Regions from separate parts of the Cupriavidus sp. H39 genome, predicted to be linked through region 1. Evidence: predicted binding sites of a transcription regulator. Region 1 holds the regulator's gene; the other holds the start of a gene.
The links. Region 1 encodes sigma-54, which starts transcription at its own class of promoters, with help from an activator protein. Its sites were predicted from a motif close to TGGCANGNAANCTGCTTT; they were not measured.
Positions count from the first base shown of each region.

Region 2: a site for sigma-54 is predicted at 8,593-8,610, ahead of ACOCMH_RS09280 (ammonium transporter). Genes of this name have one in related genera too.

Region 1 covers NZ_CP189848.1:671,907-686,175, reverse strand. The annotation lists gene ACOCMH_RS18645 (adenine phosphoribosyltransferase) at 1-397, opposite strand, end outside; gene ACOCMH_RS18640 (DJ-1/PfpI family protein) at 590-1,168, shown strand; gene ACOCMH_RS18635 (ribbon-helix-helix domain-containing protein) at 1,266-1,640, shown strand; gene ACOCMH_RS18630 (monovalent cation:proton antiporter-2 (CPA2) family protein) at 1,684-3,663, opposite strand; gene ACOCMH_RS18625 (hypothetical protein) at 3,663-3,920, opposite strand; gene ACOCMH_RS18620 (KpsF/GutQ family sugar-phosphate isomerase) at 3,807-4,790, shown strand; gene lptC (LPS export ABC transporter periplasmic protein LptC) at 4,833-5,462, shown strand; gene lptA (lipopolysaccharide transport periplasmic protein LptA) at 5,540-6,190, shown strand; gene lptB (LPS export ABC transporter ATP-binding protein) at 6,248-7,048, shown strand; gene ACOCMH_RS18600 (RNA polymerase factor sigma-54) at 7,170-8,648, shown strand; gene hpf (ribosome hibernation-promoting factor, HPF/YfiA family) at 8,697-9,047, shown strand; gene ACOCMH_RS18590 (PTS sugar transporter subunit IIA) at 9,400-9,855, shown strand; gene hprK (HPr(Ser) kinase/phosphatase) at 9,937-10,908, shown strand; gene ACOCMH_RS18580 (PsiF family protein) at 11,079-11,471, shown strand; gene rapZ (RNase adapter RapZ) at 11,580-12,461, shown strand; gene ACOCMH_RS18570 (LON peptidase substrate-binding domain-containing protein) at 12,554-13,213, shown strand; gene mutY (A/G-specific adenine glycosylase) at 13,238-14,269, opposite strand, start outside.
Region 2 covers NZ_CP189846.1:1,943,945-1,958,213, forward strand. The annotation lists gene ACOCMH_RS09230 (HU family DNA-binding protein) at 1-130, opposite strand, end outside; gene ACOCMH_RS09235 (DUF962 domain-containing protein) at 640-1,137, opposite strand; gene ACOCMH_RS09240 (Crp/Fnr family transcriptional regulator) at 1,334-2,035, shown strand; gene ACOCMH_RS09245 (arylamine N-acetyltransferase family protein) at 2,063-2,929, shown strand; gene ACOCMH_RS09250 (SDR family oxidoreductase) at 3,163-3,927, shown strand; gene ACOCMH_RS09255 (class I adenylate-forming enzyme family protein) at 4,025-5,773, shown strand; gene ACOCMH_RS09260 (acid phosphatase) at 5,825-6,667, shown strand; gene ACOCMH_RS09265 (CreA family protein) at 6,700-7,182, opposite strand; gene ACOCMH_RS09270 (acyl-CoA thioesterase) at 7,207-7,692, opposite strand; gene ACOCMH_RS09275 (HU family DNA-binding protein) at 7,863-8,144, opposite strand; gene ACOCMH_RS09280 (ammonium transporter) at 8,643-9,845, shown strand; gene ACOCMH_RS09285 (mechanosensitive ion channel family protein) at 10,063-10,917, shown strand; gene ACOCMH_RS09290 (Bcr/CflA family multidrug efflux MFS transporter) at 10,938-12,161, opposite strand; gene ACOCMH_RS09295 (hypothetical protein) at 12,551-13,138, shown strand; gene mdoH (glucans biosynthesis glucosyltransferase MdoH) at 13,205-14,269, opposite strand, start outside.

The DNA.
Region 1 (14,269 bases):
CGACCAGCAGCACGCGGTCGCCGGCCTGGCAGGCGTCGGCGTGGATCTCGACCGTGGCGCTGCCGTACTCCAGTTCGTATTCCTCGGCCACGGTCTGGAACGGCAGCTTGCCCTTCTTGCGGATCGGCACGAAACCGAGGTTCAGCTCATACGCGACGATCGCGCCGAGGATAAAACCGCGCGCATCGATGCCGGCGACCAGGTCCAGCTGCGCGTCCATATAGCGGTGCACGAAGACATCGATCAGCACGCGCAGGGTCTTGGGATTCTGCAGCAGCGGCGTGATGTCGCGGAACATCACGCCCGGCTGGGGCCAGTCCGGCACGGTCCGGATGCGGTCGCGCAGGTAGCCGGTGACGTCGCCGAGGTCAGGGGACTGGGTGATGGAATCTGCCATAGGGGTTGGGGAAATAGGCGCGCGGCGCCGGTCAGGAAGCGGTGGCAGCGGCATGCGGACGGCGCGGTAACCCGTTACCACCCGCGTCGCGGGGGCGCCCCCCACAATGGCCCTGCCAGCCGGACGGACTGCCCGGGCCGGCCTGCCGCGTCCGGCACCCGCCGGACACCCGTAACCATACAGGAGACCACGATGGCAAAAAAGATTCTGATGCTGGTGGGCGACTACGCCGAGGACTACGAAACCATGGTGCCGTTCCAGGCGCTGCAGATGGTGGGCCACGCCGTTCACGCGGTGTGCCCCGACAAGCAGGCGGGCGACGCCTGCGCCACCGCGATCCACGATTTCGAGGGTGACCAGACCTACAGCGAGAAGCGCGGCCACAACTTCACGCTCAACGCCTCCTTTGCCGAGATCGACCCGGCCGGCTACGACGCGCTGGTCATCCCCGGCGGCCGCGCCCCCGAGTACCTGCGCCTGAACGCGCGCGTGCTGGAGATCGTGCGGCACTTCGCCCAGGCCGGCAAGCCGATCGCCGCGGTGTGCCATGGGGCCCAGTTGCTGGCGGCCGCGGGCGTGCTGGAAGGCAAGACCTGCTCGGCCTACCCCGCCTGCGCGCCGGAAGTGAAGCTGGCCGGCGGCACCTATGCCGATATTCCGGTCGACCAGGCCCACACCGACGGCAACCTCGTCACCGCCCCGGCGTGGCCAGCGCATCCGGCCTGGCTGGCGCAGTTCCTTGCGGTGCTGGGCACGCGGATCGTACATTAGTGCTTTCCGCACGCGGCGCCCCACCGTGACGCATGGCTTGCCGGCCCGGCCGGCCATGCCCAGCCTGCCGACCGCGCCGCACGCCAGGGAGCCTTTGATGTGTGAGATCTTTATCCGCGCCAATCCGGCGTCGTACCAGAGCCAGTCGCGCTCGCTGCGCCTGCACGGCGCGGCCACCAGCATCCGCCTGGAAAGCCTGTTCTGGGAAGTACTGGAGGAGCTGGCGCAGCGCGACGGCATGACCGTCAACCAGCTGATCACGCGCTTGCACGACGAACTGACCGAACACCGCGGCAGCGAGGCCGTCGCGGCCAATTTCTCGTCTTTCCTGCGGGTGTGCTGCCTGCGCTACCTGATGCTGCAGGGCGAAGGCCGCATCCCGGCCAGTCGCGACGTGCCGATCCGCTCCCTGGACCCTCGCGTGGTGCTCGACAACCTGCCGGATTCCTGGGTCGAGCCGCGCCGGCACTGAACCCGGCGCCGAGCCGGCGGCGCGCTCCTGCCCGTGCCGGCGCTCAGCCGTTCAGGATGCTTGTCTCGGCGGCCTCCAGCGCCTCGGGCGGGCCGCGCAGCACGACGATATCGCCGGGCTCCAGCACGGTCTCGGGCTGCGGGTCGAAGGCGCGGATGCCGCGCCGGCGTACCGCGGTCACCTCGACCCCGATGCGCTCCAGACCCAGCACGCCCAGGCGCCTGCCCACCGCGGTGGACTGCGGCCCAAGCGACACGGAATGCAGCCGCACCGACTCGCGCTCGACCATGTCCTCTTCGTCGTCGCGGCCGTGGAAATAGCCGCGCAGCAGGCTGTAGCGCGCGTCGCGCGCCTGCTGCACGCCGCGCACCACCCGGCGCATCGGCACGCCCAGCAGCACCAGCGCGTGCGACGCCAGCATCAGGCTGCCTTCGATGATCTCGGGCACCACCTCGGTGGCGCCGGCCTTCTGCAGCGTGTCCAATTCGGAATCGTCGACCGTGCGCACGATCACCGGCAGCGCCGGCGCCAGCTCCTGCACATGGTGCAGGACTTTCAGCGCCGACTGCGTGTTGGCATAGGTCACGACCACCGCGGCGGCACGGTGGATGCCCGCGGCAATCAGGGCCTCGCGCCGGGCCGCGTCGCCGTAGACCACGGTATCGCCCGCGGCGGCGGCCTCGCGCACGCGGTCGGGGTCCAGGTCGAGCGCCACGTAGTTGATGCCCTCGCGCTCGAGCATGTGCGCCAGGTTCTGCCCGCTGCGGCCGAAGCCGCAGATGATGGCGTGCTTCTCGGTCTGCAGGCTCTGCGCAGCGATGCGGGTCATGTTCAGCGACTGCATCAGCCATTCATTGGCGGCAAAGCGCAGTACGATGGCGTCGCTGTACTGGATCAGAAACGGCGCCGCCAGCATCGACAGCAGCATCGACGCCAGGATCACCTGGATCAGCACCGGATCGACCAGGTTCAGGCCGTCGATCTGGTTCAGCAGCACGAAGCCGAACTCGCCCGCCTGCGCCAGCCCCAGCCCGGTGCGGATGGCCACGCCCTGGCGCGAGCCGAACACGCGCGCCAGCGCCGCGATCAGCACCAGCTTGAACAGCACCGGCACCACCAGCAGCGCCAGCACCAGCCAGATGTGGTCCAGCACCACCCGGATATTGAGCAGCATGCCGATGGTGACGAAGAACAGCCCCAGCAGCACGTCGCGGAACGGCTTGATGTCTTCCTCCACCTGGTGGCGGTACGGCGTCTCGGAGATCAGCATGCCCGCCATGAAGGCGCCCAGCGCCATCGACAGGCCCAGCCGCTCGGTCAGCGCCGCCATGCCCAGCGTCACCAGCAGCAGGTTCAGCATGAACAGTTCCTGCGAGCGCCGCGCCGCCACCACATGGAACCAGCGGCTCATCAGGCGCTGGCCGAGAAAGAAGATCGCGCCCAGCGCGACCACGATCTTGAGCGTGGCCAGGCCGAGCGCCTTCATCAAGTCGCCCGGATCCTGCGACAGCGCCGGAATGACGATCAGCAGCGGCACCACCGCCAGGTCCTGGAACAGCAGGATGCTGATGATGTTGCGCCCGTGCTCGCTCTCCAGCTCCATGCGCTCGGACAGCATCTTGGAGACAATGGCGGTGGAAGACATGGCCAGGGCACCGCCCAGCGCCACCGACGCCTGCCAGGACAGCGGGAACAGCCAGTTGAACGCCCAACTGGCCGGCACCACCGCCAGCATCGACAGCACCACCTGCGAGCCGCCCAGGCCGAACACCAGCCGCTTCATCGCGCGCAGCTTGGCCAGGCTGAATTCCAGCCCGATCGAGAACATCAGGAAGACCACGCCGAACTCGGCCAGGTACTTGGTCTGCGCGGTGTCGCTGGCCAGCCCCAGCGCATGCGGGCCGATCAGGATGCCGACGGCGAGGTAGCCCAGCATCGGCGGCAGCTGCAGCATGCGGAATGCGACCACGCCGAACACGGCGGCGGCCAGCAGCACCAGGGTCAGTTCCAGCGGCGAATGCATCAGGCGGTCAGGGTGACCGGCGAGGCGCGCGGCCGACCCGGCACGGGCACCCTGCCGGCGGATATACGGCGAGCACGGGCGAGCGCGACGCGCGCCATGGGCTCGGCGAGGTGTCGTCGCATTCGTTGGTATACTTCGTCGCCATGATAGCCAATTTCGATGCGGATCGAGCACTCAGGCTCGCCCGCGACACGCTCCAGACTGAAGCCGACGCGGTTTCCGCACTTTCCGCCCGCCTGAACGGCGACTTTGCCCATGCCGTGCAGCTGATCCTGCAATGCACCGGGCGCGTGGTCGTTTCCGGCATCGGCAAGTCCGGCCATATCGGGCGCAAGGTTGCGGCCACGCTGGCCTCGACCGGCACCCCCGCGTTCTTCGTGCACCCCGCCGAAGCCAGCCACGGCGACCTCGGCATGGTCACGCGCGACGACGTGCTGATCGCCTTCTCCAATTCCGGCGAGACCGGCGAGCTGCTGTCGATCATCCCGATCGTCAAGCGCATCGGCGCGCGCCTGATCTCGGTCACCGGCAACCCGGACTCCAACCTCGCCAAGCTGGCCGACGTCCACCTGGACGCGGCGGTCGAGAAGGAAGCCTGCCCGCTGAACCTGGCGCCGACCGCCAGCACCACCGCCGCGCTGGCGCTGGGCGACGCGCTCGCGGTGGCAGTGCTCGATGCGCGCGGCTTCGGCGAGGAAGATTTCGCCCGCTCGCACCCCGGCGGCGCGCTCGGACGCAAGCTGCTGACCCACGTGCGCGACGTGATGCGCACCGGCAACGCCGTGCCCGAGGTGCGCGAAAGCACGCCGCTGGCCCAGGCGCTGATGGAAATCACCCGCAAGGGCATGGCCATGACCGCGGTGGTCGATCCCGACGGGCGCGCCATCGGCGTGTTCACCGACGGCGACCTGCGCCGCCTGCTCGAAACCCCGCGCGACTGGAAGACCGTGCCGATCGGCGAGGTCATGCACCGCAACCCGCACGTGGTCAACCAGGACCGGCTGGCGGTGGAAGCCGTGCAGGTGATGGAAGCCAACCGCATCAACCAGTTGCTGGTGGTGGACGACGAAGGGCGCCTGACCGGCGCGCTGCATATCCACGACCTGACCCGCGCCAAGGTCATCTGAGCGGCCGCGGGCCGCCACCACCAGGATTACGCCAAGGACACCATGCAGGCACTCCTCGCCTCCCTCAGCGGCATCGTCATGCGGCTGCTGCCGCTGCTGCTGATGGCCTTCGTGGCGGGCAGCACGTTCTGGCTGGTCCAGATCAACTCCCCCAAGGAAGACCAGGCCGCGCAGGCCACCAAGAAGCACGAGCCGGATTACTTCATGGACCGCTTCTCGGCCACCGAGCTGGCGCTGGACGGCAGCACCAAGATCCGCTTTACCGGCGAGCGCATGGTCCATTTCGAGGACGACCAGACCTACGAGGTCACGCGTCCCGCCATGCGCGCCTATGAGCCGGACCGCCCGCCGGTGACCGCGCGTGCCGACACCGGCCGCATGAACGCCGAAGGCACGGTGATCGACCTGTACGGCAATGGCTACGTGCTGCGCCAGCAGGGCACGGATCCGTCCAAGGACCCGCAGCTGACCGCGGCGTCGAGCTATTTCCAGCTGCTGGTCAATGACGACATCGTCAAGACCGACAAGCCCGTCAAGCTGACGCGCGGCCCGTCGGTCATGACCGCCAACGGCCTGGTCTTCAACAACGTCACCCGCGAAGTACAATTGCTCGGCAATGTACGCGGCACCATCATCACCGGGCCGTCGCCGGGCCGGGCGCCAGGGTCCTGAGCCCCGCACCGCGCGCACCGATTTCCGCGCAATCCGCACCATCACGCATCCAGACGCCCTCAAGCCACCCTGTTAACATGACCGCTTCCCTGACGACATCGTCCCGTCGACGCACCGCCCCGGCCCTGCTCGCGCTGGCCATGGCCTTCGGCCTGCTGGCCCAGCCTGCCCTTGCCGAGCGCGCGGACCGCGACAAGCCGATGGTGCTCGAGGCGGACAACGCGAGCTACGACGACGTCAAGCAGATCTATACGCTGAGCGGCAACGTGGTGCTGACCAAGGGCACCATGATCCTGAAGTCCGACGCCGCCGAGCTGCGCACCGACCCGGAAGGCTACCAGTTCGCCGTGGCCACCGCGAAGCCGGGCAAGCAGGCCTATATCCGCCAGAAGCGCGAAGGCGTCGACGAATACATCGACGGCTGGGGCGACCGCATCGAATACGACGGCAAGCAGGAATTCTCCAAGCTGATCGGCAACGCCCGCATGGCGCGGCTGCAGGGCGCCAAGCAACTCGACGAGATCCGCGGCGCGGTGCTGACCTACGACAGCCGCAAGGAACTCTACACCGCCGCCGGCGGCGGCAGCGGCGATGCCGCGGCAGCCAATCCGTCCGGCCGGGTGCGCGCGGTGCTGTCGCCGCGCCAGGACCAGAAGTCCGGCACCGCGGGCGGCGGCGGCTCGCCGCTGGACCTGAAGCCCGCGCCCGCGCCCGCCAACAAACCCTGACGCCAGTCGCCGGCCCGCGCGCCGGCGACTGCCACGCCTGAACGCCTGACCGTACCCATGACCGATAACGCCACCCTCGCCGAGAAGCCTTCCGTCGCAGCCAACGCCGTCCTGCCCGGCGGCAGCACGCTGGTCGTGCGCCACCTGAAGAAGCGCTATGGCTCGCGCACGGTTGTCAAGGACGTCTCGCTCGACGTGAAGAGCGGCGAGGTGGTCGGCCTGCTCGGCCCCAACGGCGCCGGCAAGACCACGTCGTTCTACATGATCGTCGGCCTGGTGGCCCTGGACGAAGGCGACATCGTGCTCGACGGCGACCACATCAGCGGCCTGCCGATCCACGAGCGCGCGCGCATGGGGCTGTCGTACCTGCCGCAGGAAGCCTCGGTGTTCCGCAAGCTCAATGTCGAGGAAAATATCCGCGCGGTGCTGGAGCTGCAGCAGGACCAGGGCAAGCCGCTGGCCAAGGCCGAGATCGAGCGCCGCCTGGATTCCCTGCTCGACGACCTGCAGATCGCCCACCTGCGCAACAACCCGGCACTGTCGCTGTCCGGCGGCGAGCGCCGCCGCGTGGAAATCGCGCGCGCACTGGCGTCATCGCCGCGCTTTATCCTGCTGGACGAACCCTTCGCCGGCGTGGACCCGATTGCCGTGGGCGAGATCCAGCGCATCGTCAGCTTCCTCAAGGCGCGCAATATCGGCGTGCTGATCACCGACCACAACGTGCGCGAGACGCTCGGCATCTGCGATCACGCCTACATCATCAGCGAAGGCACGGTGCTGGCTTCGGGCCAGCCGGAAGACATCATTGCCAATGACGCCGTGCGGCGCGTCTACCTGGGCGAGAACTTCCGCATGTGACAAGGCGGCCGCCCCGTGCGGGCGGCCATGGCGGCACGGCAGAGAGCCAGCGGCGATCACGGCGCATCAGCGATAGCAATTTCCGTTCCAACATCGGAAAGATGCGCATAAAATAGGTCGCATGAAACCGTCGCTACAGCTTCGCCTCTCCCAGCACCTGGCACTGACTCCGCAGCTGCAACAGTCGATCCGGCTGCTGCAGCTTTCCACGCTCGAACTGCAGCAGGAAGTCGAACAGGCGCTGACAGAAAACCCGCTGCTTGAACGGGAGAACGACTGGATCGAAAGCCCGCTGCGCGTGGCGGCCGATGGCTCGGTCAACTTACAGAGCGCCCCCGCGCCCGCCCCGGCCGAGCCCCAGGGCAATGGCGACGCGCGCGCCGACGGCGCCGCCGATGACAGCTACGGCGACAACAGCAGCGGTGACGACTACAGCAACGGCGACTGGAGCCTGGACGACTTCGCCCGGCGCCCGCAAGGCGACGAGGACGAAAAGACGCCGATGCAGCTGCGCGATGCCGAGCCCACGCTGCGCGAATACCTGATGGAGCAGCTGACGCCGCTGAAGATCTCGGCGCGCGACAAGGGTCTCGCCATCTTCCTGATCGAATCCCTCGATGACGATGGCTACCTGAGCGCCTCGCTCGAAGAGATCTGCGCGGAACTGCCCGAAGAGCTCGAGTTCGACCCCGACGAAGTCCACGCCATCCTGACGCTGCTGCAGAGCTTCGATCCGCCCGGCGTGGGCGCGCGCAATGCCGCCGAATGCCTGGCGCTGCAATTGCGCCGCCTGACCCACCCGCAACGCGAACTGGCGCTGACCATCGTTACCCATCACCTGGAACTGCTTGCGGTACGCGACTACACGCGGCTGAAGAAGGCACTGCAGGTCGATGAAGTCGCACTGAAGGCCGCGCACGACCTGATCCGCTCGCTGGCCCCTTACCCGGGCCACGCTTACAGCCGCCCCGAAGCCGATTTCGTGGTGCCCGACGTGTTCGTGCGCAAAGGCAGCGGCGGCTGGATCGCGCAGCTCAATCCCGATGTGATGCCGAGGCTGCGCATCAACGATATGTACGCGCAGATCCTGCGCGGCGCCAAGGGCGAAACCGGCACCGCGGGGCTGCAGCAGAAGCTGCAGGAGGCGCGCTGGCTGATCAAGAACATCCAGCAAAGGTTCGACACCATCCTGCGTGTCTCGCAGGCCATTGTCGAGCGTCAAAAGAACTTTTTCACCCACGGTGAAATCGCCATGCGCCCCTTGGTTTTGCGGGAGATTGCCGATACACTGGGTTTACATGAGTCAACCATCTCCCGGGTGACGACCAATAAATACATGGCTACGCCGATGGGTACTTTCGAATTGAAGTACTTCTTCGGTAGCCACGTGTCCACCGAAACCGGTGGCGCGGCTTCATCAACGGCCATCCGCGCCTTGATCAAGCAACTGATAGGAGCCGAAGACCCGAGGAATCCCCTTTCCGACAGTCGCATCGCCGAACTGCTGGGTGAGCAAGGCTTCGTTGTCGCACGACGCACCGTTGCCAAATATCGCGAAGCCCTCAAGATCCCCGCAGTGAATCTCCGCAAGTCTTTGTAGCCGAGCCCACCGCCTGCCTGGTGAGGCTCTTTCAGAAGGAGAAGCGCTATGAACTTCAAGATCAGTGGACACCACCTGGACATCACGCCCCCTCTGCGTGAGTACGTGGAAACGAAGCTGGAGCGAATCGTCAGGCATTTCGATCAAGTCATTGGCGTTAGCGTGCTGCTCTCTGTCGACAATCACAAGGAAAAGGACCGGCGCCAGTACGCGGAAATCAATCTGCATCTAAAGGGCAAGGACATCTTTGTCGAGGCGCATCACGAAGACCTGTATGCGGCGATCGACGCACTCGTCGACAAGCTGGACCGTCAGGTGATCCGCTACAAGGATCGCGTGCAAGGCCACGACCGCGAAGCGGTCAAGTACCAGATGGCCGCCGCGCAAATGCAGCAGTAACCGTGCCCGGCAGCCCGAAACGGGCTGCTGAACCAGGATTCCACAGGCAAGCCGCGCCGCGAAGCGCGGCTTTTTTGCGCCCGGGCGCCGGCTCGGCTGTGGCAGCGGAGCCAACCCTGTCACGCATAGGAACCCGAGGTGTTCGCAAGCGCAGCGTCAAGGTGTATGCTGCGCCATACAAAGAGAGAGAGAAAATCGTGGCCGCGCCTGCTCCCGCTGCGCTGCACAATGCGAGCCTAACCGCTGCTCTATAATGGGCCGGACGCCTCCCAGCCGCGCCGGCAGCGGCCAGGGAGCCAGCCGCTGCCCGGCGGAACGGTCCGCCCGCTAACTGAAATCCTGCGCATCGCCCATGAATCGTTTGGCCAAATTGCTGCCACCCGGCAACATCACCCTCGACGTCAGCGTCACCAGCAAGAAGCGTGTGTTCGAGCAGGCCGGGCTCCTCTTCGAGAACAATCATGGCGTGGCGCGCGCCATCGTGACCGATAACCTGTTCGCGCGCGAGTCGCTGGGCTCGACCGGACTCGGCGCCGGCGTGGCGATTCCGCACGGGCGCATCAAGGGCCTCAAGCAGCCCCTGGCCGCCTTCATGCGCCTGGCCGAGCCGATTCCGTTCGAATCGCCGGACGGCAAGCCGGTTTCGCTGCTGATCTTCCTGCTGGTGCCGGAACAGGCCACGCAGCAGCACCTGGAAATCCTGTCCGAGATCGCACAACTGCTGTCGGATCGCGACATGCGCGAGGGCCTGGCGACCCTGCCCACGCCCGATGCCGTGCACGAACTGCTGATTGCATGGCATCCCTGATCCACTGATTCCCCAGAGCGGGCCGGCACCAGACCGGGCAGGCGCCACGCGCTTCGCAGTCCGCCTTACCAGTCAACCCGCATGGAACTCACCGGCGTCACCTCCCAGTCTATCTTCGACGACAACGCAGCCGACCTCAAACTCTCGTGGGTCGCCGGCCTGGAAGGCGCGGACCGCGCCTTTGACGTGGAATTCGCCCGCGAAGCAACCTCCGCCGCCGACCTGGTGGGCCACCTCAACCTGATCCACCCGAACCGGATCCAGGTTCTTGGCAAACCCGAGATCACGTACTACCAGCGGCTGGACGACGAGACCCGCAAGCGCCAGATGGGCGAGCTGATCCTGCTGGAGCCGCCCTTCCTGGTGATCGCCGACGGCATGGAGCCGCCTCCGGACCTGGAACTGCGCTGCACGCGCTCGTCGACGCCCCTGTTCACCACGCCGGTGTCGTCCGCGGCGGTGATTGACCACCTGCGCCTGTACCTGTCGCGCATCTCGGCGCCGCGCGTGACCATGCATGGCGTATTTCTCGACATCCTGGGCATGGGCGTGCTGATCATGGGCGAATCGGGACTGGGCAAGAGTGAACTTGGCCTGGAACTGATTTCGCGCGGCCACGGGCTGGTGGCCGACGACGCCGTCGATTTCGTCCGGCTGGGGCCGGATTTCATCGAAGGCCGCTGCCCGCCGCTGCTGCAGAACCTGCTTGAAGTGCGCGGCCTGGGGCTGCTCGACATCAAGACCATCTTCGGCGAGACCGCGGTGCGGCGAAAGATGAAGATCAAGCTGGTGGTGCAGCTGGTGCGGCGCAACGATGGCGAGTTCGAGCGGCTGCCGCTGGATTCGCAATACTTGGACGTGCTCGGGCTGCCGATCCACATGGTCAAGATCCAGGTGGCGGCCGGCCGCAACCTTGCCGTGCTGGTCGAGGCTGCCGTGCGCAACACCATCCTGCGCCTGCGCGGCATCGACACGCTGCGCGATTTCATGGATCGCCAGCGCGCCGCCATGCAGGCCGACGCTGTCTCGCGCGGGCAGGGCCGGCTGCTTTAAGCCGCCGTTCGCCGCGGTTTGCAATTGCTTACAACGGCGTAGCCACATCCCGTCAACGTTTCTTAGGCATGCTCCGTTTTGTGCTGTAATGGGCATCACGCCCGTTACGGAAGCTGCAACGCCGACCCGGCGCGCGGCGATAAGGTTTTCCACCCCCGAGGAGAGCAAGCATGAAGACACTGATTGCGATGTGCGCGCTGGTCACCCCGTTGATCGCGGCCAGCGCATTTGCGCAGACCGCCACCCCGGCCACGCCCGCGACCCCGGCCAAGCCATCGGCTACTGCCCCGGCCACGCCTGCCGTGCCCGCCACGCCTGCTACGCCGGCCAGCCCCGACAAGCCCGCGGCCAATACCCAGCAGGACAAGATGAAGGCCTGCAATACGCAGGCCGCCGGCAAGAAGGGCGACGAACGCAAGGCTTTCATGAAGGAATGCCTGTCGAAGTCGGGCGCGCCGAAGACCCAGCAGGACAAGATGGCTTCGTGCAGCAAGTCCGGCAAGGGCAAGAAGGGCGACGAATACAAGGCCTACATGAAGGAATGCCTGTCGAAGGCAGCCTGAGCGCCACCACTGGCGAAGCAGCATGGCGAACCGGAAGGTTCGCCATTTTTGTTGGTGTCAACGTGCTGTCATGACGCAGCCAGCACCTGATGCTATGCTTCAGTTGCTATGCGCATCATCCTCATCACCGGCATATCCGGTTCCGGCAAGTCCGTCGCACTGAACGTCCTCGAAGATGCAGGCTATTACTGCGTGGACAACCTGCCGGCCCAGTTCATCCCTGAACTGACCCGCTATCTCGACAGCCAGGGCTATACGCACCTGGGCGTGGCCACCGACATCCGCAGCCGGGAATCGCTGGACCAGTTGCCCGACACCGTGCGCGCGCTGGCCCCCGAGCACCAGGTCGAGGTCATTTTCCTGACCGCCAGCACCGATGCCCTGGTGCAACGCTACTCCGAAACGCGCCGGCGCCATCCTCTGTCTGCGCGCACCGACGGTGCCGGTCCGGGTCAAGCCCCGGCCTTCAACGACACGGCGCTGATGGAAGCGATCGAGATGGAGCGCGCGCTGCTGAGCCCGCTGGCCGAAGCCGCGCACCGGATCGACACCAGCAATGTGCGCACCAATACGCTGCGCAGCTGGATCAAGGAACTGATCCGTGACGACAGCCAGCGCCTGACGCTGCTGTTCGAGTCGTTCGGCTTCAAGCACGGCGTGCCCAGCGACGCCGACATGGTGTTCGACGTGCGTTCGCTGCCCAATCCGTATTACGACCTGGCGCTGCGGCCGCTGACGGGCCGCGACACGCCGGTGATCGACTTCCTGCAGGCCCAGCCCATGGTGCTGGCGATGGCCGAGGATATCCGCGCCTACGTGGAAAAGTGGCTGCCAAGCTTCATCGCCGACAACCGCAGCTACCTGACCGTGGCGATCGGCTGCACCGGCGGCCAGCATCGCTCGGTCTATATTGCGGAAAGGCTGGCCAACTATTTCCGGGCACATGGTAATGTGCTGGTCAGACACCGAGAGCTCGCACCGGCGGGCTGACGCACGCGGCATGGCCGCCCGGGCTTCACGGGGCACCTGAGCGCAGCGTCGGCCTGGCGGCCCAAATGCTGCGCGACCCCAAGCCTGCACGCATGTCCTCGACCGACCTCTACCGTCCCACAGGGTCAGAAGACCCGCCACGGACGCTCGACAACCTGCCGCTGTTCCCGTTGCACACGGTGCTGTTTCCCGGTGGGCGGCTGCCGTTGCGCGTGTTCGAGGCGCGCTATGTCGACATGGTGCGCAACTGCCTGCGCGACAGCGCGCCATTCGGCGTGTGCCTGATCGCCAGCGGCGACGAAGTGGCCCGGCCCAACCAGGCCACCGTGCCCGAGCTGGTCGGCTGCCTGGCCGAGATCGTCGACTGCAACATGGAGCAGCTGGGCGTGCTGCTGATTCGCGCGCGCGGCCGCGAGCGCTTCCATATCCTCAGCCATGAGACCCGCGACGACGGCTTGCTGGTGGCGCGCGCCGAGCAGCTCCCGCCCGACATCATCGACTGCAAGCTCGAATTGCTGGGCGAATGCCTGGACGCGCTGCGCCGCATCGTCACGCGACTGCACGCCGAGCAGCCCGACCGCCTGCCCTTCGACGAGCCCTACCTGTGGGACGACCCGAGCTGGGTTGCCAACCGGCTGTGCGAGCTGCTGCCGGTGCCGCTGAAGGCCAAGCAGATGCTGATGGCCTTGCCCGACGCCGGCATGCGCATCGAGATCGTGCACCGCTACATGCGCCAGAACCACATGCTGTAGGCGGCGTTCCGCCCTGCCCCAATCTCAGAACAAGCCCACCCGCGCCTGGTCTTCGAGCAGCCGGCGCACCGGCGCGGGCGTGCCTACCGCATCGAGATCGTCGAGCGAAAGCCAGCGTAGGCCGGATGGCGCCGCGCGGTCCTGCTCCCGCAGGTTGGCATCGCGCGCACTCAGGTCAACCCGGATCGCGCGGATCAGCAGGCGGAAGTGCGTGAACACATGGGTCAGCTCGCCGCTCAGCGCGGCGCGCGCGGGCGTGCCGAAAGCGCGCGCGTAATCGAGCGCCCGGGTCTCGGCGTCTTCAGCGTCGAATGGCACGGTGTCGACCGGCATCTCGGGCAGGCTCCACAGGCCGCCCCAGATGCCGCTGTCCGGGCGCAGGCGCAGCAGCACTTCGCGCTCGCGCCGCACCAGCAGCATCACCGTGCTGCGCTCGGGGATGGCTGCGCGCGCCCTGGGTGTGGGCAGCACGCCGGTGAGGCCGTCGCGGCGCGCCACGCAATCGGCCGACAGCGGGCACGCGCTCGCATCGGCCAGGCAGGCCGGCTTGCCGCGCGAGCACACCGTCGCGCCCAGGTCCATCAGGCCCTGCGTATAGGCCACCATGTCCTCGGCCTGGCGCGGGCCTGACGCCGGCAAGGCCAGTTCCGCCAGTTGCCACATGCGCGTTTCCACCGCGCGCTGGCCCGGATGGCCATGGATGCCGAAGCAGCGCGCGAACACACGCTTGACGTTGCCGTCCAGGATCGGCGAACGCACCCCCGCGCTGAACGCGGCAATGGCCGCCGCGGTGGAGCGGCCGATGCCCGGCAACGTCACCAGCACCGCGGGGTCCGTGGGGAAGCGGCCGCCGTGCTCGCTGACCACCTGCATGGCGCAGCGATGCAGGTTGCGCGCGCGCGAGTAATAGCCCAGCCCCGCCCACAGCGCCATCACCTGATCGGCAGGCGCCGCCGCCAGGTCCTGCACCGTGGGCAGCTGCGCCACAAAACGCTGGAAATAGTCGATCACCGCGCTGACCTGGGTCTGCTGCAGCATGATCTCGGACAGCCAGAT
Region 2 (14,269 bases), on a different replicon from region 1:
CGGCGGGAGCAGCCTTCTTGGCCGGCGTGGCCTTCTTGGCGGCAGCCTTCACGGGTGCCTTGGTTGCCGCAGCCTTCTTGGCGGCGGGCTTGGTTGCAGTCTTCGCGGTCGGTTTCGCTTTGGTCGCCATATCGATATTCGTAGGTTGAACAGATGGATGCCGGCAGGTCTGATGCGCTGCTACGGAGCGTTGCGCAATCGCCTGATCGACGCCCACTGAATCATAGCGGAAAGTACCGTAAGTCAAGGGGTTTTCATGCACGCGAAGCGCAAAACCCGGTGAAAACCCCGGGTTTTGTCGCGGCTTTGCCTCAGTGCAGCGCGAAAACGGCCTACGTCCCCCCGCTTTGGCACGCGCGGCCGCAGCGACGAAGCCCGGCGCGCGACGCTGTGCATGCGTCTGGACGCTACCGTTCGCGCTCAATCCCCGCTGCAGATCGCCAGCAACGCGCCGGGCGGCGAGCGCTCCGAACGCGATCAACGCCACGCTCAGCAGCGACAGCGGTACCGCCGCCGCGATGCGGCCGGTCCGGATGACGTTGCGGAGATCGCCGCCTGTATGACGGCAGCCTGGGGCTGGCATCGCGCCCGCTGGGCGGTCTGGCCGCCCGTCTGCGGCTGCCGGTCGGGCAGCCCTGATCAGTGCGCGCGGGCGGCCATGGCGTCGCGCGTATCGCGCGCCAGCCCCAGCGCGAAGGCCGTTTCGGCCACCAGGAACAGCGGGCCGATCAGCAGGCCGACCAGGTCATCGACGAAGGCGGGCTTGCGTCCTTCGTAATAGTGACCGATGAACTGGATCACCCATCCCACCACGAACAGGCCGATGCCGAGCGCGAGCCACCAGCCCGTCGGCATCGCCGCGATATGCGCGCCAGCATAGAGGAACAACGCGAGGATCAGCGCCATCGCCACCCCGAAGCCTAGCGACAAGCGCAGGTAGAACAGGCACGACAGGATATACAGCAGCATGGCCGGCGTCAGCACGGCGCTGCCATCGCCCAGAGCCAGTGCCGGCCGTGCCAGCAGCGTGGTCACGGCCAGCACGATCATCGGGATGCCGACGAAATGGGTGAAGACATTGCGCGGGTCGCGATGGTAGGCGGCGTAGTTGGCGAGATGTTCGATCAGGGTTTTCACGGGCGTCTCCTGGACTTCGCGGTGGTGCGCGCGCGGCGGGCGCGAGGTGGATTTATAGTAGTGGGCGTGCATCGGCCGGTCTGTCAGGTTTTTGACATTCCGCCAGGTGCCGAGAACGGAGACCGGCATGCGACCGGCGAGCCCGCCACAGCGCGCTCTCCTCCCCCACCACCCCAAGGCGCAGCCCGCCGATATGATGTCCAGTCCGACGCTGCCATGCAGCGACCCACTTGCCGCGGTGCGCGCTGGCGCGTGGTTCAGCCAGTTGCCGCCGGCGCTGCGCCAGGCGCTGGTGGACGACGGCGGCCTGCGCCGGCTGGTCGCCGGCGAGACCCTGTTCGCGCGCGGCGATCGCTTCGATGGCCTGTATTGTGTCGCCAGCGGCACCATGCAGATCCACGCCAGCGCCGCATCGGGCAAGGCCGCGGTGCTGGGCCTGCTGGAACCCGGCACCTGGTTCGGCGAGATCTGCCTGTTCGATGGACTGCCGCGCACCCATGACGCGCGCGCGGCCACCGCCGCCACGCTGTGGCATGTGCCGCGCGCCGCGCTGGCGCAGCGCCTCGCGCAGCAGCCGGCGTGGTGGCAGGCGTTCGGGCAACTGCTGGCAGCCAAGACGCGCGAAGCCTTCCACTATGTCGAGGAAGCGCAGTTGCTACCGCCGGCGGCGCGTGTCGCGCGGCGGCTGGCCGCGATGGCCCATGGCTACGGCAATCTGCCGCACGCGGTGGCTACGCGGCGCGTGCGCATTGCGCAAGAGCAGCTGGCGCAGATGCTGGGCCTGTCGCGCCAGACCGTAAACCACGCGCTGCGCGACCTGGAAGCGCAGGGCCTGCTGCGTCTTCAATATGGCGGCATCGAACTGCTCGATCTGCCCGCGCTGGAAGCGCTCAACTGACCGCACCGTACCGGAGCCCCGCAACCCATGACTACCCTGGACGCCGCCCAACTGGACGCCTGGCTGGCGCGGCTCGGCATCGCCGCGCCGCCGTCGCCCACGCTGCAAGCGCTGGATGCCGTGCTGGGCGCGCACTTGGCCAGCATTCCGTTCGAGAACGTCGACCCACTGCTGCGCCGCCCGGTGCGCATCGACCTGGATGCCGTGTTCGACAAGCTGGTCACCCGCCGGCGCGGCGGCTACTGCTTTGAACTCAATACGTTGCTTGGCGCCGGGCTCGGCGCGCTCGGCTATATGGTGACGCCGCTGGCCGCGCGCGTGCGCTGGGGCGTGCCGGACGACGTCCCGACCATGACCTCGCACATGCTGCTGCGCGTGGAAGTGGCGCACCGCAGCTATCTGGCCGATGTCGGCTTCGGCGGCCCCACGCCGTTCCGCGCGATGCCGCTGTCCGAGCCGGCCGACGACGGCTTTCCCTATCGGCTTGCGCCCTCCCCGGCGCAAGCTGCGACCGCCGCATTCCACAGCTACGACCTGCAGGCGCATGGCGACGCGGGCTGGTTACCGGTGTACCGTTTCGACCTGACGCCGCAGCCATGGATCGATTTCGTGGCGCGCAACTGGTATGTCTCGACGCACCCCGACAGTGTCTTCCTGCAGCGCCTGATGGCCGCGCGCACCGATGGCGGCACGCGGGTGACGCTGGCCAACGGCGAACTGGCCGAGCGCGCCCCCGACGGCAGCGTGCGCCGCACGCAACTGCAGCATGCCGACGCCGTGGTGCAGGCCCTGTCAGACCGTTTTGGCATCCTGCTGGACGAGGCCCTGCGCAACGACCTGAGGGCCACGCTGCCCCGCTTGCTGGCGGCTGCGACGGCATCCGCGGGCAGCTGAAGCGCGCTTGCGCGATGCAGCATCGGCTCCATGCACGGCGCGCATTGCCCGCAGAAAGAATGCTGATAAGGCCGGTAACCGCCACCCAGCGCTGTGGACTCGGCAATGGCCGCGCCACATAATGTCCCGGCGACAACGCCTTTCGGGCGTCTGCAGCACGATAGCGCGGCACCCCGCCGCCAGCACAAGCCGGCCAGCACCGCTGACGCCGGCGCAGCCATACAGGAGACTCCATGTCATTGTTCGATCTGACGGGCAAGGTTGCCGTCGTCACGGGCTCTTCGCGCGGCATCGGCCGCGCCATCGCCGAGCAGATGGCCGTACAGGGCGCCAAGGTGGTGATTTCCTCGCGCAAGGCCGAGGCCTGCCAGGAAGTGGTGGATGCCATCAACGCCCGCCATGGCGCCGGCACCGCGATTGCGGTCGCGGCCAACATCTCTTCAAAGGAAGACCTGCAGCACCTGGTCGACGAGACCAACCGCGCCTTCGGCAAGATCGACGTACTGGTCTGCAATGCCGCGTCCAACCCGTACTACGGGCCGATGAGCGGCGTGTCGGACGACCAGTTCCGCAAGGTGCTGGACAACAACGTCATCTCCAACCACTGGCTGATCCAGATGGTGGCGCCGCAGATGATCGACCGCAAGGACGGCTCGATCATCATCGTGTCGTCGATCGGCGGCCTGCGCGGCTCGCCCACCATCGGCGTCTACAACATTTCCAAGGCTGCCGACTTCCAGCTGGCGCGCAACCTGGCGGTCGAGTTCGGGCCGCACAATGTGCGCGTGAACTGCATCGCCCCCGGGCTGATCAAGACCGACTTCGCCCGTGCGCTGTGGGAGGATCCCGAGCGCTACAAGCAGTCCACCCAGGGCGCCCCGCTGCGCCGCATCGGCGAGCCCGTCGAAATCGCCGGCGCGGCCGTGTTCCTGGCCTCCGCGGCCAGCACCTTCATGACCGGCCAGGCCATGGTGGTGGACGGCGGCGTGACCATCTGAGCCTTTGACGCACGCGTTGCATGGCGGCCGGCGCTGACTGCGCCGGCCGCTTTCCTGCATTTCCCTCAACCTGCAGTGCAGTTCCGGGAGGCAGTCCATGTCGAGCAATACGCAGTTGGCCAGCCATTGGCCGGTCATGTCGCTGGCCGAGGCGCACGCCCGCCTGACCGCGCCCGGCGCGCCCTTCGAAACCGAAACCCGCGTGATCCGCGGCATCCCCACCACGGTCTGGAAGAACGCCCCGCCCACGCTGCGCGAGCTGCTGCTGGCCACGCGCGCGTTTGCCGAGCGCACCTTCGTCGTCTACGAAGACGAGCGCGTCTCCTACGATGCGTTCCTGCGCGCCGCCGTCGCCATGGCCCAGGCGCTGGTGCGCGACGGCGTGCGCAAAGGCGACCGCGTGGCACTGGCCATGCGCAACTTGCCCGAGTGGCCGGTGGCGTTCTACGGCGCGCTGCTGACCGGCGCCATCGTGACCCCGCTCAATGCCTGGTGGACCGGCCAGGAGCTGGAATATGGCCTCGCCGATTTCGGCAGCCGCATCGCGATTGTCGATGCGGAGCGGCTCGACCGGATCCTCGAACACCTGCCGGGCTGTCCGGCGCTGGAACGCATCTACGTATCGCGCGCGGGCACTGCCCCGGCCGAGCCGCGCGTGACGGCGCTGGAAAGCGTGATCGGCCCTTCGGCCAGCTGGGCGGCGCTGCCGGACCAGGCGCCGCCGGCAGTCGAAATCGATCCCGACGACGACGCCACCATCTTCTACACCTCGGGCACCACCGGCAAACCGAAGGGCGCGCTGGGCACGCATCGCAACTCCACCTCGGTGGCGGTGGCCGGCGGCTTCAGCCCGCTGCGCAACCTGCTGCGCCGGGGCGAACCCATGCCGGCGCCGGATCCGGCCGCGCCGCAAAAATCAATGCTGCTGGCGGTGCCGTTCTTTCACGTCACCGGCTGCATGGCGGTGCTCAACGGCGCCATTGCCACCGGCGGCAAGATCGTGCTGCTGCACCGCTGGGACGCGCTGCGCGGCATGGAACTGATTGAGCGCGAGCGCTGCACCGCGGCGGGCGGCGTGCCCACCATCGCGTGGCAGATCCTGGAGCATCCGAAGCGCGGCCGCTTCGACCTGTCGTCGCTGGAGAACATCAACTATGGCGGCGCGCCTGCTTCGCCCGAACTGGTCCGGCGTATCCGCGAGGTGTTCCCGCTGGCCGCGCCGGGCATTGGCTGGGGCATGACGGAAACCTCGTCCACCTTCACCAGCCATAGCGCCGAAGAGTACGTGATGCGCCCCGACAGCAGCGGCCCCGCGCTGCCGATCGGTGAAATGAAGGTGGTCGACGGCCGCGGCCAGGCGCTGCCGCCCGGTGAAACCGGCGAACTGATGGCGCGCGGCGCCAATGTCGTGCGCGGCTACTGGAACAAGCCCGAGGCCACTGCCCAGACCTTTGTCGATGGCTGGCTGCGCACCGGCGACATTGCCCGGCTCGATGAAGAGGGCTACGTCTATATCGTCGACCGGATGAAGGACATGCTGATCCGCGGCGGCGAGAACATCTACTGCATCGAAGTGGAAAGCGCGCTGTACGAGCACCCCGCGGTCATGGACGCCTCGGTGGTCGGACTGGCGCACCGGACGCTGGGCGAGGAGCCGGCCGCCGTGGTCAGCCTGAAACCGGGCATGCAGGCGACCGAGGCCGAGCTGCAGCATTTCGTGCGCGAGCGGCTGGCGGCCTTCAAGGTGCCGGTGCGCATCCTGATTTACCACGAGATGCTGCCGCGCAATGCCAATGGCAAGATCATGAAATCGAACCTGCGCAAGCTGTTCGACGCAGCCGCGTAAGCTCAAGCAGCGCGACCGCATCGATCCGACCCACCAACAAGGAAGCAAAAATTGACCGACCAAGCCAAGCCGGATCCCTTGCTGTTTAACGCCGTGCGGGCCCTTGGCGCGGCAGCACTGGCCGCGCTGCTGGCCGGCTGCGCCGCCGGTGGCACCAACCTGTCCGCGGTGCCGGAGTTGCGTCCCGGCGTGCCGGCCGGCTACCTCGCCGCCGATGCGCGCCCCGACAGCCTGAAGCTGCTGTCCGCGCCGCCGGCGCAGGGGTCGGCCGCGCTGGCGCTGGATGAAGAGTCCGCGCGCCAGGCCGGTTCGCTGCGTGGTTCGCCACGCTGGCAACTGGCTGCCGAAGATGCCGTGCTGACCTTCCCCCAGGCGGCCAGCGCCTTTTCCTGCGCGCTGGGCGTGCCCGTCAGCGAGAAAGACACCCCTTACCTGAACATCCTGCTGCGCCGCAGCCTGGTCGACGCCGGCCTGTCCACGTACAAGGCCAAGGACCATTACAAGCGGACCCGCCCCTTCGTTGCCACCAAGACCCAGATGTGCACGCAGGCCGAGGCCGCCAAGCTGGAGAAAGATGGCTCCTACCCGTCCGGCCACAGCGCCATCGGCTGGGCCTGGGCGCTGATCCTGACCGAGATCGAGCCGGCCCGCGCCAATGAGTTACTGGCGCGCGGCCGTGCCTTCGGGCAGAGCCGCGTGGTTTGCAATGTGCACTGGCAGAGCGATGTCAATGCGGGTCGCACCATGGCGGCAGCAACGGTGGCGCGGCTGCATGCCGACCCGACCTTCCGCGCCGACCTGGAACGGGCCCGCGGCGAAGTGGCTGCCGCGCGCGCGGCGGGCGTGCGGCCATCGCGCGACTGCCAGGCGGAAAGCGCAGCGCTGGCGCCCTGAGCCCAGCACAACGGCACAAGCCGCCGGCGCGGTTATTTCACCGGAATCACCGTGCCGGCCGGCACCGGTACGGCGGTCACGCTATTCTGCGGGCTGCCGCTGACGATGCGATCCGAATACGTCAGGTAGACCAGCGTATTGCGCTTGCGGTCGACGGCGCGCACCACGTGCAGCGCCTTGAACAGGATCGACATGCGCTCGGAGAAGACATTGTCCTGCTGCCTGATCGGTCCCTTGAAGCCGATCGGGCCCACCTGCCGGCACGCGATCGAGGCCTCGGGCGGGTCCTCCGCCATGCCCAGCTGGCCCTTGATGCCACCGGTGCGGGCGCGCGACACGTAGCAGGTAATGCCGTCCACCTGGGGATCGTCATAGGCTTCGATCACGACCTTGTCGGATCCGGTCATGCGGAAATTGGTGCTGACGCTGCCGATCTCCTCGGCACTGGCAGCCGCAGCGGCGGTCACGCAGGCGGCGGCCAGCAGGGTGCGGACGAATAGGTGGTTGCGCTTCATGGCGGTATCGCGAGGCATTGGCACTCAGTTCACGGACGACTTGATGTCGCCGTGGCGCTTTTCCATTTCCTGGCGCAGCGCGCGGCGCTGCTGCGCGGCGGCAAAGCGCTGGCGTTCGACCTCGTCGCGCGGCTCCAGCGGCGGCACCTCGGCGGGGGTGCCGTTGTCGTCCACCGCCACCATGGTGAAATAGCAGCTGTTGGTATGGCGCACCAGCTTGCTGCGGATGTTCTCGGTGACCACCTTGATGCCGATCTCCATCGAGCTGCGGCCGGTGAAGTTGACCGATGCCAGGAAGGTCACCAGCTCGCCCACGTGGATGGGCTGGCGGAACACCACCTGGTCTACCGACAGCGTGACCACGTAGCGGCCGGCATAGCGGCTGGCGCACGCATACGCCACCATGTCCAGGTACTTGAGGATGGTGCCGCCGTGGACGTTGCCGGAAAAGTTGGCCATGTCCGGCGTCATCAGCACGGTCATGGAAAGCTGGTGGGACAGGTCATTCATGATGCGGGATACGAAGATTGCGGGGGCGGGATTGCCGGCATGCGGGCGCCGGCAGTTTAACCCGGATCGCCGCGCCGTTGCCGGCGGGCATGCCGCAGCGCGGCCCCCGGCCCCGGGGCACAAAAAAAGCGGCCTGCCAGGCCGCTTCTTTCGCTATGGACGCAAACTGCTTACTTTTTCTTGTTCACGGCGTCCTTGAAACCCTGGCCGGCCGAGAACTTGACCGTCTTGGCGGCCGGAATCTTGATGGTTTCGCCGGTGCGCGGATTGCGGCCGGTGCGGGCAGCGCGCTTGCCGGCACTGAAGCTGCCAAAACCCACCAGCGTTACAGAATCGCCCTTTGCCACTGCCTTCTTGATACTGTCCAGCGCTGCGTTGAGCGCACGCTCGGCGGCGGCATTGCTCAATTCTGCTTCCGCGGCGATGGCCGATACCAGTTCACCTTTATTCATGGCTGATTTCCCTTGTTGGTCGTCGTCACCGATGTGCGTGCCTCGCGGCAGGCCATCGATCGGCGCAGTCTAATCTGCCCGTCGCGCGTTGAGCAATCCCCAGTGGCACCAATGCGACAAAAAAACCCGCAAATCCTTGCTTGAGGCCGGTTAGCGGGCAATTTCCCCTGCTGTTCGCGCTTGCCAGGCGCCCCTTTATGCCAGGCTCGAGCGGCAGTTCGGAATCGTGCCCGCGAAAACTACGCAGCATAGGACAGATTCCCCGAAATGGGGCGATGCACCACAACGGGTCGCCCGATGCGCCCTTTCGCTCCATGCTGGCGCAGCGCGGGTCCGCCGCTGACGGCGGGCCCATGGCCACCGTGCTGCACGAGATCGACTGTGTGCGGCATGCCGGTGCGGCTTTTTACCCGGCACGGTGCAAGCGGCACCAGGATGCAGCCATCACTGGAACGCTTTTTGCATACTGATGCGCCCATTTTGAGCATGAGGTCACTTATGGACAACTGGAAGACCGGCACCGACGCGCTCTTTATCCTGCTTGGCGCCATCATGGTGCTGGCCATGCACGCCGGCTTTGCGTTCCTTGAACTTGGCACGGTACGCAAGAAAAACCAGGTCAATGCGCTGGTAAAGATTCTGGTGGATTTCGCCGTCTCCACCATCGCCTATTTCTTTATCGGCTACACCATTGCATATGGGGTGCAGTTTTTTTCCGGCGCCGAAACGCTGGCCCAGAAAAATGGTTACGAACTGGTCAGGTTCTTTTTCCTGGCGACTTTTGCCGCCGCCATTCCTGCGATTATCTCCGGCGGTATTGCCGAACGCTCGCGCTTCAACCCGCAACTGGTCGCCACGTTCGTGCTGGTGGGTTTTGTCTACCCGTTTTTTGAAGGCATGATGTGGAACCAGCGCTACGGCGTGCAGGACTGGCTGACGCGTGTTGCCGGCGCGCCCTTCCACGACTTTGCCGGTTCGGTGGTGGTGCATGCGCTGGGCGGCTGGATTGCGCTGCCCGCGGTGCTGCTGCTGGGCGCGCGCCGCGGCCGCTACCAGAAGGACGGCCGCATCAGCGCGCATCCGCCCTCGAACATCCCGTTTCTGGCGCTGGGCGCCTGGATTCTTGCGGTGGGCTGGTTTGGCTTCAATGTGATGAGCGCGCAGACCGTCGACAAGATCAGCGGCCTGGTGGCGATCAATTCGCTGATGGCGATGGCCGGCGGCACGCTGGCCGCCTGGATGGCCGGACGCAACGATCCGGGCTTTGTCTACAACGGGCCGCTGGCCGGCCTGGTGGCGGTATGCGCAGGCTCAGACCTGATGCATCCGCTTGGCGCACTGGTCACCGGTGCCGTGGCGGGGGCGCTGTTCGTCTATATGTTCACGCTGGCGCAAAACAAGTGGCATATCGACGATGTGCTTGGCGTGTGGCCGCTGCACGGGCTGTGCGGCGCGTGGGGCGGCATCGCCGCGGGCATCTTCGGCGCGAAGGCGCTGGGGGGCCTTGGCGGGGTGTCGCTCGGCGCGCAGTTACTGGGCACCCTGCTTGGCATCGTGGTGGCGCTGGCCGGCGGCACGCTGGTCTATGGCACGCTGAAGCCGCTGGTGGGTATCCGCCTCGACGCCGAGGGCGAGTTCAATGGCGCCGACCTGACGCTGCACCGGATTTCCGCGACCCCCGAGCGCGAAACCAACTGGTAATACCCGCCAGCGCATTTCCGATATAAACCGACGAGCCGTGCAACGCGGCTTGTCTTAACAATTATTTGCTTGCACTTCCAGGCGCGGCCTCTCAATAATTGCCGTGCCCAGGGATTGCGCCGCCACGGCGCGCAGGGGCTCGCACGCAGCGGCCGGCTGGTTCGGGGATTGTTGGGTCGGCGGCTGAGCGTCACACCCACATGAAAGGAATACGCCGATGGACGCCTCTACCTTCGACAACCTCAAGACCCTGGTGGTCGCCTACGCTACCGAATTCGGCGTCAAGATCCTGGCGGCCCTCGCCTTCTGGGTCATTGGCCGCTGGCTGATCCACGTCGTGGTGCGCATGGTGCAGAACGCGCTCGGCAAGCAGAAGGTCGATCCCACGCTGCTGCGCTATGTCGGCTCCATCGTCACCGTGACGCTGAATGTGGTGCTGGTGATCGGCATCCTCGGTTTCTTCGGCATCCAGACCACCACCTTTGCCGCGCTGATCGCCGCCGCCGGCGTGGCCATCGGCATGGCTTGGTCGGGGCTGATGGCAAACTTTGCCGCCGGCGCCTTCCTGGTGGTGCTGCGCCCGTTCAAGGTGGGCGACTTCGTCACCATTGGGGGCATAAGCGGCACGGTGCGCGAAATCGGCCTGTTCGCGACCACGCTGGACACGCCGGACAATGTCCAGACCGTGATCGGCAACAACAAGATCTTCAGCGACACCATCCAGAACTTCACCGCCAATGCGTTCCGGCGCGTGGAACTGAAAGCGCAGCTGGCCGGCAGCACCGACGTGGCCGACGCGTCGGCACTGCTGAAGACCCGCATCGCCGAAATTCCCAACGTGCTGGCCGAGCCGCCGGTCGACGTCGAGATCCTGGAGTTCACGCTGGTCGGCCCGGTGCTGGCGGTGCGGCCCTATTGCCACAACGACCATTACTGGCAAGTCTATTTCGACACCAACCGCATCCTTCGCGAATGCTTCGGCCAGGCCGGCTACGCCGCGCCGATGCCGGCCCACATGGTAGTGGTCCAACAGGCCGCGGCGCAGCAAGCTGCCGCGCAGCAGGCCGCCTGAACTGGCGCGCGGCGGCGATGTCAGCGGGTGCCCGGGCGTGCGCCTGCGCCCGAGCGCCCGTAATGGCGCATCAGCACCGCGCCGGCGCCGCAGGCCGCCATCACCACGCCCAGCGGCAGCGCGCTGCCGTCGCGCCACACGCTGACCGCGGCGCCGCCGAGCGTGCCGAGCGAAAACTGCAAGGTACCCATCAATGCCGAGGCCGTGCCGGCGCGATGCCCCTGGTGCGCGAGCGCCAGCGCCGATGCGTTCGGCGAGACGCAGCCCAGCGCACCGATAAACACGAAGAAGCCGGCCAGCAACACCGGCAGCACCGCCATCCCCGCCAGTGCGGCCACCGCCAGCACCGTCCCCGCGGCAAGGGCCGCCAGCAGCGTAGCGCCCAGCACCTGGTCGAGCGAACGCCCGCGCACCAGCCGGGCATTGAGCTGCGACATCGTGATCAGCCCCAGCGCATTGGCACCGAACACAAACCCATAGTGCGAAGGCGCGATGCCGTGCAGTTCGATCAGCACGAAGGGCGAACCCGAGATATACGCAAACATGCCCGCCGAGCCGAAGCCGGCCGACAGCGAATAGCCCAGGAACTCCCGGTCGCGCACCAGTTCCGCATAGCTGCGGGCCACGGTGCCGAGCCGCAGCGGCGCCACATGGCCGCGATCCAGCGATTCCTCCATGCGCAGGTGGACCAGCAGCAGGATCAGCAGCCCGGCCCCCGCCAGCACCCAGAAGATGGCGCGCCAGCCCGATACGGTCAGGACTGCACCGCCGATGATCGGCGCCAGGATCGGCGCCACGCCCATCACCAGCATCAACGAGGAAAACGCCCGCGCCGATTCATGCGCCTCAAGCCGGTCGCGGATCACCGCCCGTGCCATCACCATGCCGGCGCAGCCCCCCAGTGCCTGCAGGAAGCGCCATAGCATCAGCGATTCCACGTTGCGCGCCAGCGCGCAGCCCACGGCGGCGACGACGTAGAGGCACAGCCCGACATAGAGCGGCGGCTTGCGCCCGAAGCGGTCGCTGAAGGGACCATAGAAGGCTTGTCCGATTGCGAGCCCGACCAGGAAAGCGCCGAGGGTCAGCTGGACCTGGCCGATGTCGACGCCCAGATCGCCCGCCAGCGTCGGAAAACTCGGCAGGTACATGTCGATCGACAGCGGCGCGATCGCCATCAGCGAGCCGCAGATCAGCAGCCAGGCAGGAAAACGCGGCGTCGAGGCGGCGCTTGGGGAATGAGGCATGGAGGACAGTATCCGACGGCGATGGCGCTGCCCTGCGCAGCCGTACCGCACGGGCCGCGCAGGGAAAGACCTAATTGTTGCACAACATAACCAATGCGGCGGGGCCGCGACTAAGATCGCTTGCGGCCAGTCGCGCAGGAAAACCGGCCTGTCAGTTTCCCTGCCGAAGGCGGGTCCGGCAAAGCTGGCAAACCTCGCAGGATTGGTGAATAGTGGCGTCAGGCGCTGGCGTTCATGGCCTCTGCCACGCCGCAGCGCGAACACGCTTGCGGGACGCGACTTTCATGCGCCACGGGGTCGAGGGTACAATGCCAGCCTGTCGGCGTAAGACTCGCCGTCGGCCTCGCAGAGAGGGACGGCAAGTACAGGTCCCCGCAACATTAGCCTGCATGAGAATACGACACACGCCGCTTTTCGCTTCGCCAGGCATCGCCGCACTCGCGGCCGTGCTGCTGCTGCCGCTGCCCCTGACGGCCAAGGCAGCGCCGGCGCAGTTGCGCACTGCCAGCGTCCCGATGCTGGTTCCCGCGGCTGATGAAGCCGACCCGGTGGCCCGCATGCTCAAGGGCGCGGCCACCGGCCAGAACACCGGCGCCGCCGGCGTGCCCGAACTGCTGCGCAACGCCACCCGCCCCGACAACGTGCTGGCGCGCGCCTGCCGGCAACTCAACGACGCCCTGCCGATCGAGATCGACGGCGAGACCCGCCTGCGGCGCTGCCAGTCGGTTCCGGGCAAACACGTGTTGTTCCAGCTGGAACTGACCAATTACCGTGGGCCGATGCTGGACCTGGCCAGTTTCGAGGTGAATTACGCCGCGCCGTTGCAGCGCAATATCTGTGCGAACCGCGATGTCGAGATCCTGACCAAGCTGGGCGTCAGCATGTTGTTTCGCTACATGACCCGCAAGGACCGCGGCGAGCGCCGCATCGGCGACGTCTATATCAACGGCCCGATCTGCAGCGCTGCGCTGCGCTGACAGGCGACCGCCGCAAGCAAAACGGCCCGCTCGCGCGGGCCGTTTTTTTGCCTTGTGCAACCCGCTTCATGCGGCGCGCGGTCGCAGCGGCACCACGTTGGCGGCGCGCCGTACCAGCATGCGCGTGTCTTTCCAGCCGGCGTCGGCCAGCGGCGAGCCCCACACCAGTTCATGCAAGCGCGCCAGCGCGAACGGATTGCCGAGCAACACATGCTTCTGCGCCGGCGTGAGCGCGCGCGGCCCGTGCGTCAGCGCATGCTCGACCAGGCTCTCGTGGCGCTTGCGTGCCGAATCCGGCTGCACCACGCGCGGCGTCGCGGTCGCGCACATCAATGCATTGGTGACCGGGTCCACCACGGCGTCGATGAAGTTCGGCGTTTCGGCGGCATTTTCGACATGCTGCTGCGTTTCAACGATCTCGCGCGGCACCAGCGTTTCTTCCGGGATCATGAACAGCCCGGCGTTGCGCGAAACGCGCCCCAGCGACACCCGCGACAGCATCACCGACAGCGGGATCGACAGCGCCAGCGACCCGACGATCGGCAGCAGCCACAGCACATAGGACGGGTTCAGCCAATACACCAGCCCGCCCCACGCCAGCCCCAGCGCGGTATGCCAGCCGTGGCGGCGGAAAGCTTCGCCCCAGGTGGTCTCGGCATCTTCGCGCGGCGGCGATTTCCAGGAAATGCCCCAGCCGCTGTACGCCGCGATCACGAACTTGGTATGGAACAGCATGCGCGTAGGCGCCAGCAGCGCGGACAGCAGCACCTCGATCAGCATGCTGGCAAAGAGCTGCACCGCGCCGCCGTAGCGCCGCGCCTGCTTCATCAGCAGCGCCACGCTGGCGAGCTTGGGCAGGAACAGCAGCGTGGCCGTGGCCGAGAACAGCGCCAGTGCCTTTTCCGGATGCCATTCGGGCCAGGTCGGGAACAGCTGGTATTGCTGCGTAAAGTATTCCGGCGGCACCAGCGCGTGCTTGGCCAGCATCGCCGTGGACAGCAGCAGGAACAGCAGCCACAGCGGGGCCGACAGGTACGCCATGATCCCGGTCAGGAACACCGCGCGGTGCACGACGTGGAAGCCCTGCTTGAGCCACAGCCGGAAGTTCATCAGGTTGCCCTGGCACCAGCG